4 regions of the Bacillus sp. LQ16 genome follow, and region 3 is predicted to be linked to each of the others. Evidence: riboswitches for the same ligand, from Rfam matches in the RefSeq annotation. Region 3 holds a riboswitch; each other region holds the start of a gene.
The links. Region 3 has a riboswitch for thiamine pyrophosphate ahead of tenA (thiaminase II). Riboswitches for the same ligand answer to the same signal wherever they lie in the genome.

Region 1 (3,194 bases), 2.1 Mb from region 3:
CGATTGCAAAGCGTGCTTCTTCAATTGTATGAGCAGATACGCCGATAATTTTATCTCCCATTTTTTCACGAACAGATGTAATTCCTTCATCATCTTGTCCTACATGAACACCATCTGCATCTAATTCAATGGCTAATTCTACATCATCATTTACAATGAAAGGAACACTATATTCCTTACAAAGCGTCTGCAATTCTTTTGCAAAGCGCACTCTATCTTCTCCGATTAAAGAACCTTCCCCCTTCTCGCGAAACTGAAAAAGTGTCACTCCACCATCTAACGCTTCTTTCAATACAGCTAAAGGATCCTTCGTGCAGTTATTGCTTCCCATAATAAAATACACTTGTAATAACTTAGACATTTTCTTTGTTTCAATGCGCATCGTATGTTTCATCCCCCTTACTCTAACTCCTCAATCTTTCCATACTTCTCAATATCACCAGCAGTAGTATTCGCTAACTGATTTAAAAATTCAATTTGGAAACTACCAGGTCCCTTTTCCACGGTCTTAGCAGCTGCCAGTTCCGAAGCTACACCATAAAACGTTAATGCTGCTACTGCTGCTTTTACATAATCTTTTTCCACTGCTACAAATGCTCCTATTACAGACGTTAGTAAACAACCTGTTCCCGTAACTTTCGTTAAAATAGGGTGACCGTTTCGAATAACAATAGTTCTCTCTCCATCTGTAACAACATCTTCTTTTCCAGTAATAACCGCAACTGTATTTAATTCGTCTGCTGCCTGCCTTGCAATACTTACAACATTGCCATTTCCAGTACCAGCGTCTACCCCTTTAATTTCCCATTTCTCATTAATAACGTTTGCTATTTCAGCCGCATTGCCGCGGATAATTGCTAAATCTATTTCGGCTGGAATATGTCTCGCAACTTCTGTTCGATACGAAGTTGCTCCTGCACCAACTGGATCAAATAGTACTGGCACATTGTTCACATTTGCTGATTTACCAGCAAGTAACATCGCTTCTACTTCCTCAGGACGAAGTGTTCCCATATTTAATACTAAAGCTCCAGCAATGCTAGCCATTTCTGCTACTTCTTCTTTTGCATACGCCATTACAGGCGATGCCCCAAGTGCCAACAAACCGTTAGCAGTAAAATTTGTTACAACAACATTTGTAATATTATGAACGAGCGGATTAGATTCTCTCACCAAATCCACTACTTTACTAATTTCTTTCATATTCATCCTTTTCATCTCCTAACTATAATGATGGGAGATACACAAAAAGGCACTTTGCGCGTACGCAAAGTGCCTGAATATGTGCTTTTACACTCTCCCTACGCTGGCATTATCCAACAGGTTCAAATGGTCAATGACGGACTAGTAGCCATACTCTCAGTTTGTATCCACAAACTCCCATGTGTTTCTTATTCATCTACTTCAAAGTCTACTCTTATTCTAGTAAAATAACAAGTTCTTTACTTTTTCTATTTAATATAGAAGCAACTGATAAAGTGAAACTTTAATTAGTTGGGATTTTGTTCCCTCCATTAAAAACCGATCAAATATGGAGCGAAACTGAATCTCAAGAAGATGTATGCTATATTTAACTTATGGAAATTTGAAAGGATGTTTTTAATATGTCAAAAAGCGTTGTAATCGCTGAAAAACCTTCCGTTGCACGAGATATTGCTCGTGTACTGAAGTGTGATAAAAAAGGAAACGGCTATCTTGAGGGTAGTAAATATATTGTAACTTGGGCTTTAGGTCATCTCGTTACATTAGCAGATCCAGAAAGTTATGATGTGAAATATAAAAAGTGGAATTTAGAAGATTTACCGATGCTACCTGAGCGTTTGAAATTAACGGTTATTAAACAAACTGGTAAACAATTTAATGCTGTAAAAAGTCAGCTACTTAGAAAAGATGTAAATGAAATTATTGTAGCAACAGACATCGACTTATCTCTATAAAATATATCTGCACATAAATTCTAAAACACCTTTCATCCTTCATTTAACAATGATATCTAATATATTTATAATTGCACATAAAAAGAAAATTGTACGTTAAGACTAGCTTTCTTATTAGGTGTATTTTCCCTAAAGAAAAGGCACCCTTTCGAGTGCCTGCCACCATGAGCTATGTTATTTGAAAGAATATAGGCTCAAGTTTATTATGGTAGTAAATTTATAAATTTTGATAGTAGTTACAATAAAATGTATTAAGTTTTAAAACAGCTTGTAATACTTTTTTCGGATCATTTTTCTCAAGCATTTGTGTAATTGATAAATAATATAACTTGTCATTTAATTGGTTTAATTTTATGGTCATTCTTAACCCTTTAAGTTCGTTTAGCATTAAATGATATCTTTTAGCATCGTCGGGATTACTAGGGATATTTTGTTTTATAATACGCTCACAATCTAGAGCTAAACTTATAAATTCATGATGATTTGTCATGCTATCCTCCTAATAAATTTTATTGTAACCAACTGTTATCTATCTTATTAATCCAGTATTGCATAGCTCCACCTTCTCTATATTCTTGAACTATACTTGTACCTTTAAGATATTGAGTTTGCGAAGCTGTAAATCCTTTAAGTATTCTCGTTCCTTTAGGTACCGTGATTTTATATTGTATATTAAGCGGATTCCCCCAAGCTTCTAATACGGCTAACTCATTTCTAGTTTCTTCAATATTTCTTTCTTTATCTCCCCACCAATAGCCAAGACCATATTTAGATTCCGGTTCACCAGCCTTGCTTCTTCTATATAAAGTAAGTAGCTGATCAGTCTCTATAATTTCTATTTTTAATTCCTTAAATGCTAATACATCCGAATTTGTTTCTTTAAAATCAAAATTAGAAAATCCTGAAGAACGTATTACCTCTCTCTTTAAACTTGCTCGTTCCATTATACTCAGATTTAAATTATCTATTTTATCTAGGGCCTGATTCATTTCTTTAACTGACCAATTATTCAAATCACTATTTCTAATATAGCTAATTTTTTCTCCTAGATTAATATTATCATTAAAAACACTAGTCATTTGCTCAATATTGCTTAAATTGATGTTTTTTTCCTTTGCATATGTAACCGATAAAGGAAAAGAACTTATTAATAAAATTAACATGATTATAATAGAAAAATACTTTTTCATACTTAATTCTGTCTCCTTATATGAATCTATTTTTAACTATTTCAATTAGAAATAAAATCTAATTTTC
Region 2 (3,194 bases), 1.8 Mb from region 3:
GCAAGCGCAGTAATCGGAATCGTTTGTGAAGCAACTAATAATGGATAAAATGCTCTTTCCATCCATGTACTCGCATTCATTAACATCGCTAGCCCTACACCTAATACGATAGAAATAACAACACCTATTAAAACGACGTATAACGTTGCAGGTAAATGAACCGTAAATAATATGTCTTTTAGTTTCCATATCTTCATTACAATCGCAGACGGTGACGGTAAAATGTACATCTCATCTACAATTCTTGCTCCTATTTCCCACACAGCTAGTAAAATACTAGAAAGTGTAATAGCAGGAACTAATTCTTTCAATCGGTTCATCACACAAGTACCTGCCTTTGTAACATACTAAGAAGCTCATCTTTCAGCGCTAATACTTCCGGTTTATATAAATCTTTTCGTGTTCTGTTATGATCAAGTGGTACAATCCGCTCAGTCAAAGTCGTTATCGGCTGCTGTTCCACTACTAAAACTCGGTTCGAAAGAAATAACGCTTCTTCAACATCATGAGTAATGAATAAAATTGTTTTTTCCCACTCTTGCCATTGTTCAAACAGCCATTCTTGCAAAGAGGCCTTCGTTAAAGCATCTAACGCGCTAAACGGTTCATCTAATAACAATATCTCCCCGCCCGTTAACAAAGTTCGGATAAAAGATACGCGTTGCCTCATACCACCAGATAAATCTTTCGGATGTTTTGTCTCATATCCTTGTAAACCAAATTTATATAACAGTTCCTTTGCCTTTACTTGTGCTTCTTTCTTCTGTACACCTTGGCACTCTAGCGGCAGAGCAGCATTCTCAATAATTGTTCTCCACGGCAAAAGCATATCTTTTTGCGGCATATATCCTACAGGATGGTGCTTTGTTTCTGTCAGTTCTATCTTTCCAGTACTTACCTTCTCTAGGCCTGTAATAAGGCGAAATAAAGTACTTTTCCCACATCCACTCGGTCCGATAATACTGACAAACTCTTTCTCATGTATAGAAGCATTTAATTCATGGATGATTGGTTTCTCATCGTAATGAAAAGAAACATTATGAAACTGTAGTATGTTCTTGCTCCTCAAATCCCCACATCTCCTTACGATAGGACATATCCCAGAATAAATATTCAAATCGACTGGAATATAAGAAAATCTCCTCTAATCTATCTAGTTCTTTCTCAGACTTTCCAACTGCCATTTCATTTAATAAATCTATTAACCAAATACAAAGATTACCGTATTCTTCCGAACTATATCCTTGAATCCACTCACCAAAAAACTCATGATCTCTTGCTCCAGGAATATCATTTAAACGCTTTCCAATTTCCCAGTAGCTCCACATACATGGAAGAAGCGCTGCTATTAATTCTGCAAGTGTGCCATTTTGAGATACAGACATCATGTAATTTGTATAAGCTAAATTTTTAGCAGACGGTTTTGCAGACTCTATCTCCTCTATAGAAATTCCAAGTCTTTTTGCATATTGTTTATGGATTGTCATTTCGCCATTTAATATTCCATCAATTTGTTCAGCGAACTTTCCCATTACTTGTGGATTCGTTGCTTTTACAACACCAATCGCATATAATTTTGCATAATCTAGTAGATATAAATAATCTTGAATAATATAATACTGAAATTTATCTTTTTCTAACGTGCCATCTCCCATACCCACTACAAACGGATGATTATGACTCATCTCCCAAACCGGTTGCACAGTTTCTAATAATCTATCGCAAAATTTCATTTCTCTATCCCCTTTCAATATATGTATCTAAATAAAAAACCACTTCTATATATAAGAAGTGGTTACAGCAAATAAAATTATACATTTATTCGATGTTCCACTTCCCTTCGCTAGTATTACCTAGATCAGGTGTTATAAGGGTTAAGGATTATTCCTCTCTCAGCAAATCAAGCACCCCTAGTGGTTTCAATATGAAATTTTCAAATAAAAAAGCCCCGTTTCTATACGCAAAGAAACGGGGACTCATTGTTAGTGTCCGAATTGCTTCCCTACGCTAGCATAATCTAGATCAGGTAATAAAAAGGATCAAAGGCTTACGGCCTACTCTCAGCTGGCAACACCAGCTCTCCTAGCAAACTATAAAATTATCACTGTCAGTATAACACCCTAATAAGACATCATCAACTATTTTAATTTTCTTAATTATCAACAAAAAATTAAAGTTATACAATATATACATTCTATTTTAGAACATAAAACTCCAATTAATTGTTTAAAAAGGAATCATTATCCTCAAAAAATTTATTTTTATATTGATTTCATATTACATTTATGTGAATACACCCACTATATTATATCTTTATACTATAATAAAATTACAACTATACAACTAGAGGAGGTCTCTATTCCATGAATATGAAAGCTACTGCTTTAACAGCAACTACTGTAGCGATTGCTTCTTTACTTCCTTCTATGGGTGAAACAAATGTACAAAAAGCAAACGCTGAACAATTATCTAATGTTAAAACTGGGTATGTCAAAGTCGATCAAGTAGCATTACATACAGAAGATAACGTAAAGAGCACATCAATTGATACAATTCGCTTTAATACAAAAGTGAACATCCTTGAAACAACTAATGGTTGGTATAAAGTATCTGTTCATAATAAAGTAGGTTATGTACAAAAAGATGCTATTTTACTAAAAAACAAACTTCAATCTAATGATCAATACATCGTCAATGCTAATGCATTAAACGTTCGCTCTGAACCTAATTTAGAATCTTCCATTTTAGATGTATTACCAAATGGCAAGTTTATTACCGTTCAAGAAGATCAAGGCGAATGGTATAAAATATCACATAATGGCCAAACGGGTTACGTACAAAAAGCATTCATCTCTAATGGTTCACAACCCTTAGTAAAAGGAATCACCGTTCAAAATAATACAAAATATACTGTTGCAACACCTAATCTGAATGTACGTAGCAACACTAGTACAAGTAGCGCTCTACTCGGTTCATTACAAAACGGTACACAAGTACAAGTAGTAGAAACTGTAGGAACTTGGTATAAAATTCGTTTTGGCACAGGATACGGATATGTAGCAAAACACTATGTAGTACAAAATCAACCACAGGCTAAAACAGATCAGCCTTCATCTATTCCAGCTGCTTTCAAATTCCCTGCTCAAGGAAGAATTAGCTCAACCTTTGATATACGATGGGAACAAATGCATTAT
Region 3 (3,194 bases):
CAACCGCCACAGCGACGAGCGGCATCTTCAATATAGTAATATGGATATTGGTTTTGCTGGTCCCAATACACAATATTTCCAGACCGGTAATCATTAAGACTTAACGCTTGTAGTTCTTGTTGAAACTGATTCATTTTCATGACCTCCGTTTATAAAATACAACCTCATCGATGCTTGCCCATATTTCTGTTCGTTACATCTAAGTAGAAATAGCGCTATAAACTAAGTTCAATACGTACACCAACAAAGTATGACTTATCACTAGATGATGCACCTTGTTCATATACCTATTTTTGCTATGGGCTCATTTTTATAAAGTGAAACTTTAATCAGTGGGGGGGAGTTCATCCCCCGCTGATTATTAGCCCTCACCAATCAGGCTTTTACGAACAGCCCGTTAATGCGGGATAAATAAAAATTAAAAAATATGAATTCTAGCGTCATATCTTCATACCTACTAAATTCAATTAATTTCTCAATAATTATGTTGCCATATCCTATATATTTTCGTCTGCCGCTTAGATTTTTCTGTACTGTAAATGCCTTTCGCTATAACACCTCCAAGTAACCGGTTTCTATGACGGATAAGAAATTCCTACAAAGAAAAAAGCCCTTATTAGGGCTTTTCATTCTATTTCTCCAGCAAAACTCTCTATGAAATTCCTAATAGAAAAAAGACACACTTAGATTGATGCGTCTTTTTGTGATGCCTCTTTTGTGAAATCATATAAAGCAATTGCGCCTAAAAGAACAAGTATACCTTGAGGAACATCTAGCAAAATAGTTTTCCAAATTTCTGGAATTACCCATTTAATATCTGCTGCTGTTTCAAGATATGTTTGGAAATAGCTGATTGTAAAATTAATTATCCCTAAAAATACAAACAACGATAAACCAAATCGAATTAATTTCTTATTTGTAAACATATAACACCTCTCAAAATTCATTGGATATTCCTGCTTTTGCTTCTTTATATTTCCATATCTTTATATCTAATTTTAACACATAAAGAACTCAAAAAAATACGATATGCATATTTGCATATCGTATTAACAACACTCCATGATAATTTAGAAATTCCTGCAAAGAAAAAACAACTCGGTTACAGCTAACAGCTCGGGTTTCTTTTCTTATTTAACTTCATACCACCAACATTTACGTTCTTTGATTGTAAAATAAATGTGACAGAAGTTTATCCAGTTAATACGTAGACAAGTAAATGAGCTAAATTATCGATATTCTATTTCGCCATATCCGTAGCACTAATGACTTTACGCAAATTTGACAAGAAAAAATATATAGATAGGTATGATCCATACCTATCTATAACATTACTTCTATTCTTTATCCAATTACGTCTTTTACGTCTGTATCCACTGGCCACTTTTCTAATGTATAAGCCATTTCCCAAAATGAATATTCATATTGACTGCTAATAATAAAATGCTGTTTCATACGTTTGCGGTCTGCCTCTGTTACTTTTTCAGCGATAGTATCTAAACGTGTAATTTGTTCTTCAACTAGCGTACGGAACCAATCAGATCCATAAGCAGAAATCCATTCGTTATAAATTGGCTCTTCCGGCTGGCACTCTTTTAAGTGTTCGCCAATTTCATAATACAACCAATAGCAAGGTAAAATTGCTGCAATGATATCTCCTAAATGCCCTTCATACGCAGCACGATACATATGTGAAGTATACGCATATGCAGTTGGCGCAGGAATAAAATTATCTTTTTCTTCTTTTGTTATCCCTAGCTTTTTAGCAAAATTCTCATGTAAAGATAACTCGGCCTCATATGTATTTTGAGCATGATGTGCCATACGAGCTGTCGTCTCTAATTCAAGAGCTTTTGCAGCTCCTAAAGTTTGTACTCTAGCAAAATGACTCAAATAATATGAATCTTGAAGCACATAATAGCGAAAACTAGCTAAATCTAATGTTCCTTCACCAAGTTTTTTTACAAAAGGATGGTTAAAACTCGCTTCCCAAATTGAATCTACTTCTTTACGTAATGATTGTGAAAAAGTCATTTAAATCCCTCCAATAATGTATAAAATATAAGTATTTATCCACAATTATTAAAGCTGTAAAATAAAAAAACTTTCTTTACAGGCGTAAAGAAAGTGAAATTGACAGTATTTATTTACTCATTAAATAGCAACGTCTTTCCCACTTCCCTACGCTGGCATTAACCAGATCAGGTACTAAGAGTCTCAAAATCACATTTGATCTCAGCCTATAAAAGGCCCCCCTAGTGGATAAATATTTTGTTTTTATAATGTATTCATCATAGCATACTTCGTGAAACTGTCAAAAGAATTAGTTATATAATCTCCTTAAAACCCTTCTTCATTTCTAACTTTTAATGATGTTTCAATAATCATATCTAATAGTTTGCTATAACTAATTCCCGCTGCTTCTGCACTTTTGGGCAATAGGCTTGATTGTGTCATCCCTGGTAATGTATTAATTTCCATTACATATGGAATTCCGTCCTTCACCATCATATCAACTCTTGCATAAACACTACATTTTAATGCTTTATAACAAGTCAGTGAAGCTTTATTTACACGTTCATTAATTTCTGCTGGAAGTTCGATAACTTCCTCAACTGTACTAGTATCATCATATTTTGCATTGTAATCAAAGAACTCGGTTGCATGTCGAATTGAAACTATAGGTAACTGTTTTCCATCCAGAATAGAACATGTGATTTCATCACCTTTTATATACTTCTCAATTACTACTTCAGAATCCCATTCGAATACAGTTTCTAGCATTGAGATCAATTCATTTTTATTGTAAACGATTTTCACCCCGACACTCGATCCGCCAGAGTTTGGTTTTACCACTAATGGAAATCCTAACTTATCTAACTCATCAAGATTTAGATCCTCCATTTTTGTAAGTTCAATCCAATCTGGTGTTTCTACACCTTCATAACGTAAAATCTTTTTCGAAATATTTTTATCCATACATATACTGCTAGATAACATATTACTTCCGCTATAAGGAATCCCTAAACTCTCCAGTGTTCCTTGAACTGTCCCATCTTCTCCGTATTTTCCGTGTAATGCGAGCAATGCAAAGTCAATGTCTTTCGCTTTTTCAATTAAATCCATTTTTTCGTTTAATGTAATTGGAACTATTTCATACTTATTTTTATCTAAATGAGCAATCATTTCATTCC
Region 4 (3,194 bases), 2.1 Mb from region 3:
ACAGTAATTGAAGAAATATGTGAACATCTATCTGTGGAAATAGAGAAAAAAGAGCTTCGTGTTCATAAAAATATATGTTCATTTGAAGTGATTGCAAATCAAGGCCGGATTGAACAAGTCATCGTGAATTTCATTACGAATGCCATACGTTATACACCAAATAAAGAAGATATTATTATTTCTACAATAGATGAGAAGGATCGTATAAAAGTGTGCATTGAAAATAAAGGTACTCATATTGAAGAAGAACAATTAGATAAAATTTGGGATCGTTTTTATCGAGTGGATACAGCTCGTCAGCGTTCACAAGGTGGGACGGGGCTTGGGCTTGCCATTTCAAAGAATATTTTAGAACTACATGATACTGAATATGGGGCAGGAAATACAGAAGATGGTGTGTTATTTTATTTCTATTTACCGAAAAAAGCGTAGAAAATATGATCTGCGTTTTTTTAAATTATTTTCATATTATCTTTACCTAATCTTTATTTTTAATCAGTATAATTTGTTTAGAATATGAGGTTATGTAAGGAGTCGATGAACCGTGCATAGCAATTGGCTAAGTATAATGGTATTTATTTTCTTTTGCGCATTTATTGTATTTTTAATTAATATTACGATATGAAAAAAGAGCGCTCATTAAGCGCCCTTTTTTTGTGTATTCATTTGATAAGCACTGATGCTTTTGAATAAGCGTGGTGAAGTGATAAATAAAAATATAAGTAAAACGGTACATAGAATATAGGAACCAATCATTGTACTACCGTTAAATATTAAAGAATATAGGAAAGCCGATTGGCCTTTTGGTGCATATTGTCCCCAGAAAATGATACCAGCGATAAAGTGACAGAAGTAACGAGCTAGACTACCGATAAAAGTAGCGACGATAATGTATCCAATTACTTTCTTTCCTTGGTTTGGTTTTGATGAAGGTTTGTCTTTACGGCTACCTAAATTTGATTGTTCTTCGCTATTTTCATTTGACGCTAAAAGCGCCTTTTGAATTGGACGATAGAATAAACCAGCAAATCCAATGAATGCGAAAGCAACAAAGTATTCAATTAATACTTGAATTGGTGTGACGATAATGGCATCGCCTACGACAATTTGTAATAATCCCCAAATTAAGCCTCCTAAGAAAGCCATTTTGAAGCCCCAGCGGTATGCGATAATAAAAATAGGAATCATAGCAAATGAAATGGAACCGCCTGTTGCTGATATTTTGATTGAAAGTGGTAAAATGTCGATGACCAAGGCGAAGGCTGCAAGAATAGCAGATTCGATCATCGCTTGTAAATTGGTGTTACGCATGTTGTCTCCCCCTAAATCCAAGTTGTACAAAAAAGAATAGATATCATAGGAGGATACGAAATACGTAAATAAAAATGAGGTATGTATTTCGGACGTTTGCACAATCCCTGCGTTAGCATTAACTAACAGGTTCGAAGGGTCGGAACGAAGTGTTCCCTCTCAGCGGCATGGCTCCCCCAGTGATAACGAGATTCTTTATTTGCTATTGTTTATTGTAAGCGAAATGGATGAGAATGGCAAACAAATGCTGTATGACAATAATTGAAATAGAATTGTAGCGAAATGTTAATAAATATGAAGCAAAAGGGTATAGTACAAGAGAAATTGGGTGTGGTATAATTTTTTTGAAAATAATTATCATTCTCTTCTGAGGGGGAAGGTTATGAGCTTAGTAGATATTAAAATTGGAGAGAAAGTGTTAGTAAAAAGTATTCAGTCTTTAGATCAGCTATTAAAGCGTAGACTAGCTGCTTTCGGTCTTGCGGAAGGAAGCGAACTTCGCTTGAAACAGAAAGCGATGTTCAAAGGTCCTTGTACATTGGAGTGTCGTGGACAGTTAATTAGTATTCGTCATTGTGACGCGAAAATGATAAAGGTGGAATTAGCGTGAATAAGGTAGCTTTGCTAGGGAATCCGAATACAGGGAAGACATCATTATTTAATGCACTTACTGGTTCTTATGAATACGTAGGAAACTGGAGCGGTGTAACAGTAGAAAAAAAGGTTGGTAAATTAAAAGATAGACAAGGAACATTAATTGATTTACCAGGTGTGTATGATTTAAATCCAGTTTCACGTGATGAAGGTGTTGTAACAAACTTTCTATTAACAGAAGAATTTAATCATATGTTAAATATCGTAGATTCTTCGCAATTTGAGAGAAATATGCATTTAACGTTGCAATTACTTGAATTTGGTAAGCCGGTCTCAATTGGTTTAAATATGGTTGATGTGGCGAAGCAAAGAGGAATTGTCATTGATGTAAAACGATTATCAGAACTATTAGGTGTAACAGTCGTTCCTGTCGTTGCAAGAAGTGGAAAAGGTTGTGAAGAACTACTTGCGACTCTTAAAGAAAATGACAAAAAGGAGAAAAAGCCATTCCTTATTTCATATGGTGTACAAATGGATGAAGGAATTGGAGAAGTAATTGCTCTTTTAGAGACAGCGAATTATGAGCATCCGAGATGGTTAGCACTTCAATTTTTAAGCAATAACGAAGTAGTAGAAAAAGAAATGAAAGCATTACCAATTTATAAGGAACTCATAGCCATTCGATCTCGCTTAGAAGGAAAACTTGATTGTACGTTAGAAGAGCACATTTACAAAACTCGTGAAGCGTATATTGAAAAGTTAAAAACAAATGTTATGAAGCATGAGAAAGAAGGAAAAATTCCTTTTTCAGAAAAAATTGATAGATTAATTACACATAAAATTTTAGGACTTCCAATCTTTTTAGCAGTTATGTTTTTTATTTTTCAGGTTACGTTTACGTGGATTGGTACACCTTTATCGGATATGTTAGATGAGTTTTTTGGTGGTCAGCTTACGGATTGGGTGACGGCTGGACTTACAAGTATTGGAGCTTCTGATTTTATTCAAGCACTCGTTACAGAAGGTATTATTGCCGGTGTTGGTGCTGTATTAGTATTCGTACCACAAATCTTTGCACTATTCTTTTTCATTTCATTATTAGAAGACTCAGGATATATGGCGCGAATTGCAGTTGTTATGGATAGAATTATGGAGTTTTTCGGCTTAAACGGAAAAGCTTTTATTCCGATGATTATCGGTTTTGGATGTAACGTTCCAGGTATTATGGCTGCGAGAACGATTGAACAGGAAAAAGAACGTTTACTTACCATTTTAGTAACACCATTTAT

Region 1: linked by a shared signal. The riboswitch ahead of thiM (hydroxyethylthiazole kinase) and the one ahead of tenA (thiaminase II) in region 3 are both predicted to bind thiamine pyrophosphate.
Region 2: linked by a shared signal. The riboswitch ahead of tenA (thiaminase II) and the one ahead of tenA (thiaminase II) in region 3 are both predicted to bind thiamine pyrophosphate.
Region 4: linked by a shared signal. The riboswitch ahead of AC3EMB_RS23720 (energy-coupled thiamine transporter ThiT) and the one ahead of tenA (thiaminase II) in region 3 are both predicted to bind thiamine pyrophosphate.

The regions. Positions count from the first base shown of each region.
Region 1 covers NZ_CM173491.1:448,384-451,577, reverse strand. Annotated here, with positions in the region: gene thiE (thiamine phosphate synthase) at 1-382, opposite strand, end outside; gene thiM (hydroxyethylthiazole kinase) at 400-1,209, opposite strand; TPP riboswitch at 1,282-1,394, opposite strand; partial or broken gene AC3EMB_RS02285 (toprim domain-containing protein) at 1,605-1,919, shown strand; gene AC3EMB_RS02280 (hypothetical protein) at 2,155-2,427, opposite strand; gene AC3EMB_RS02275 (autotransporter) at 2,447-3,127, opposite strand; gene AC3EMB_RS02270 (HlyD family efflux transporter periplasmic adaptor subunit) at 3,169-3,194, opposite strand, start outside.
Region 2 covers NZ_CM173491.1:778,577-781,770, reverse strand. Annotated here, with positions in the region: gene AC3EMB_RS03945 (ABC transporter permease) at 1-320, opposite strand, end outside; gene AC3EMB_RS03940 (ABC transporter ATP-binding protein) at 320-1,069, opposite strand; gene tenA (thiaminase II) at 1,038-1,733, opposite strand; TPP riboswitch at 1,819-1,922, opposite strand; TPP riboswitch at 1,983-2,094, opposite strand; gene AC3EMB_RS03930 (SH3 domain-containing protein) at 2,364-3,194, shown strand, end outside.
Region 3 covers NZ_CM173491.1:2,572,176-2,575,369, reverse strand. Annotated here, with positions in the region: gene AC3EMB_RS12810 (heterocycloanthracin/sonorensin family bacteriocin) at 1-134, opposite strand, end outside; gene AC3EMB_RS12805 (DUF3937 domain-containing protein) at 684-947, opposite strand; gene tenA (thiaminase II) at 1,345-2,034, opposite strand; TPP riboswitch at 2,162-2,267, opposite strand; gene AC3EMB_RS12795 (D-alanine--D-alanine ligase) at 2,341-3,194, opposite strand, start outside.
Region 4 covers NZ_CM173491.1:4,678,796-4,681,989, reverse strand. Annotated here, with positions in the region: gene AC3EMB_RS23725 (sensor histidine kinase) at 1-432, shown strand, start outside; gene AC3EMB_RS23720 (energy-coupled thiamine transporter ThiT) at 640-1,311, opposite strand; TPP riboswitch at 1,398-1,499, opposite strand; gene AC3EMB_RS23715 (FeoA family protein) at 1,694-1,921, shown strand; gene feoB (ferrous iron transport protein B) at 1,918-3,194, shown strand, end outside.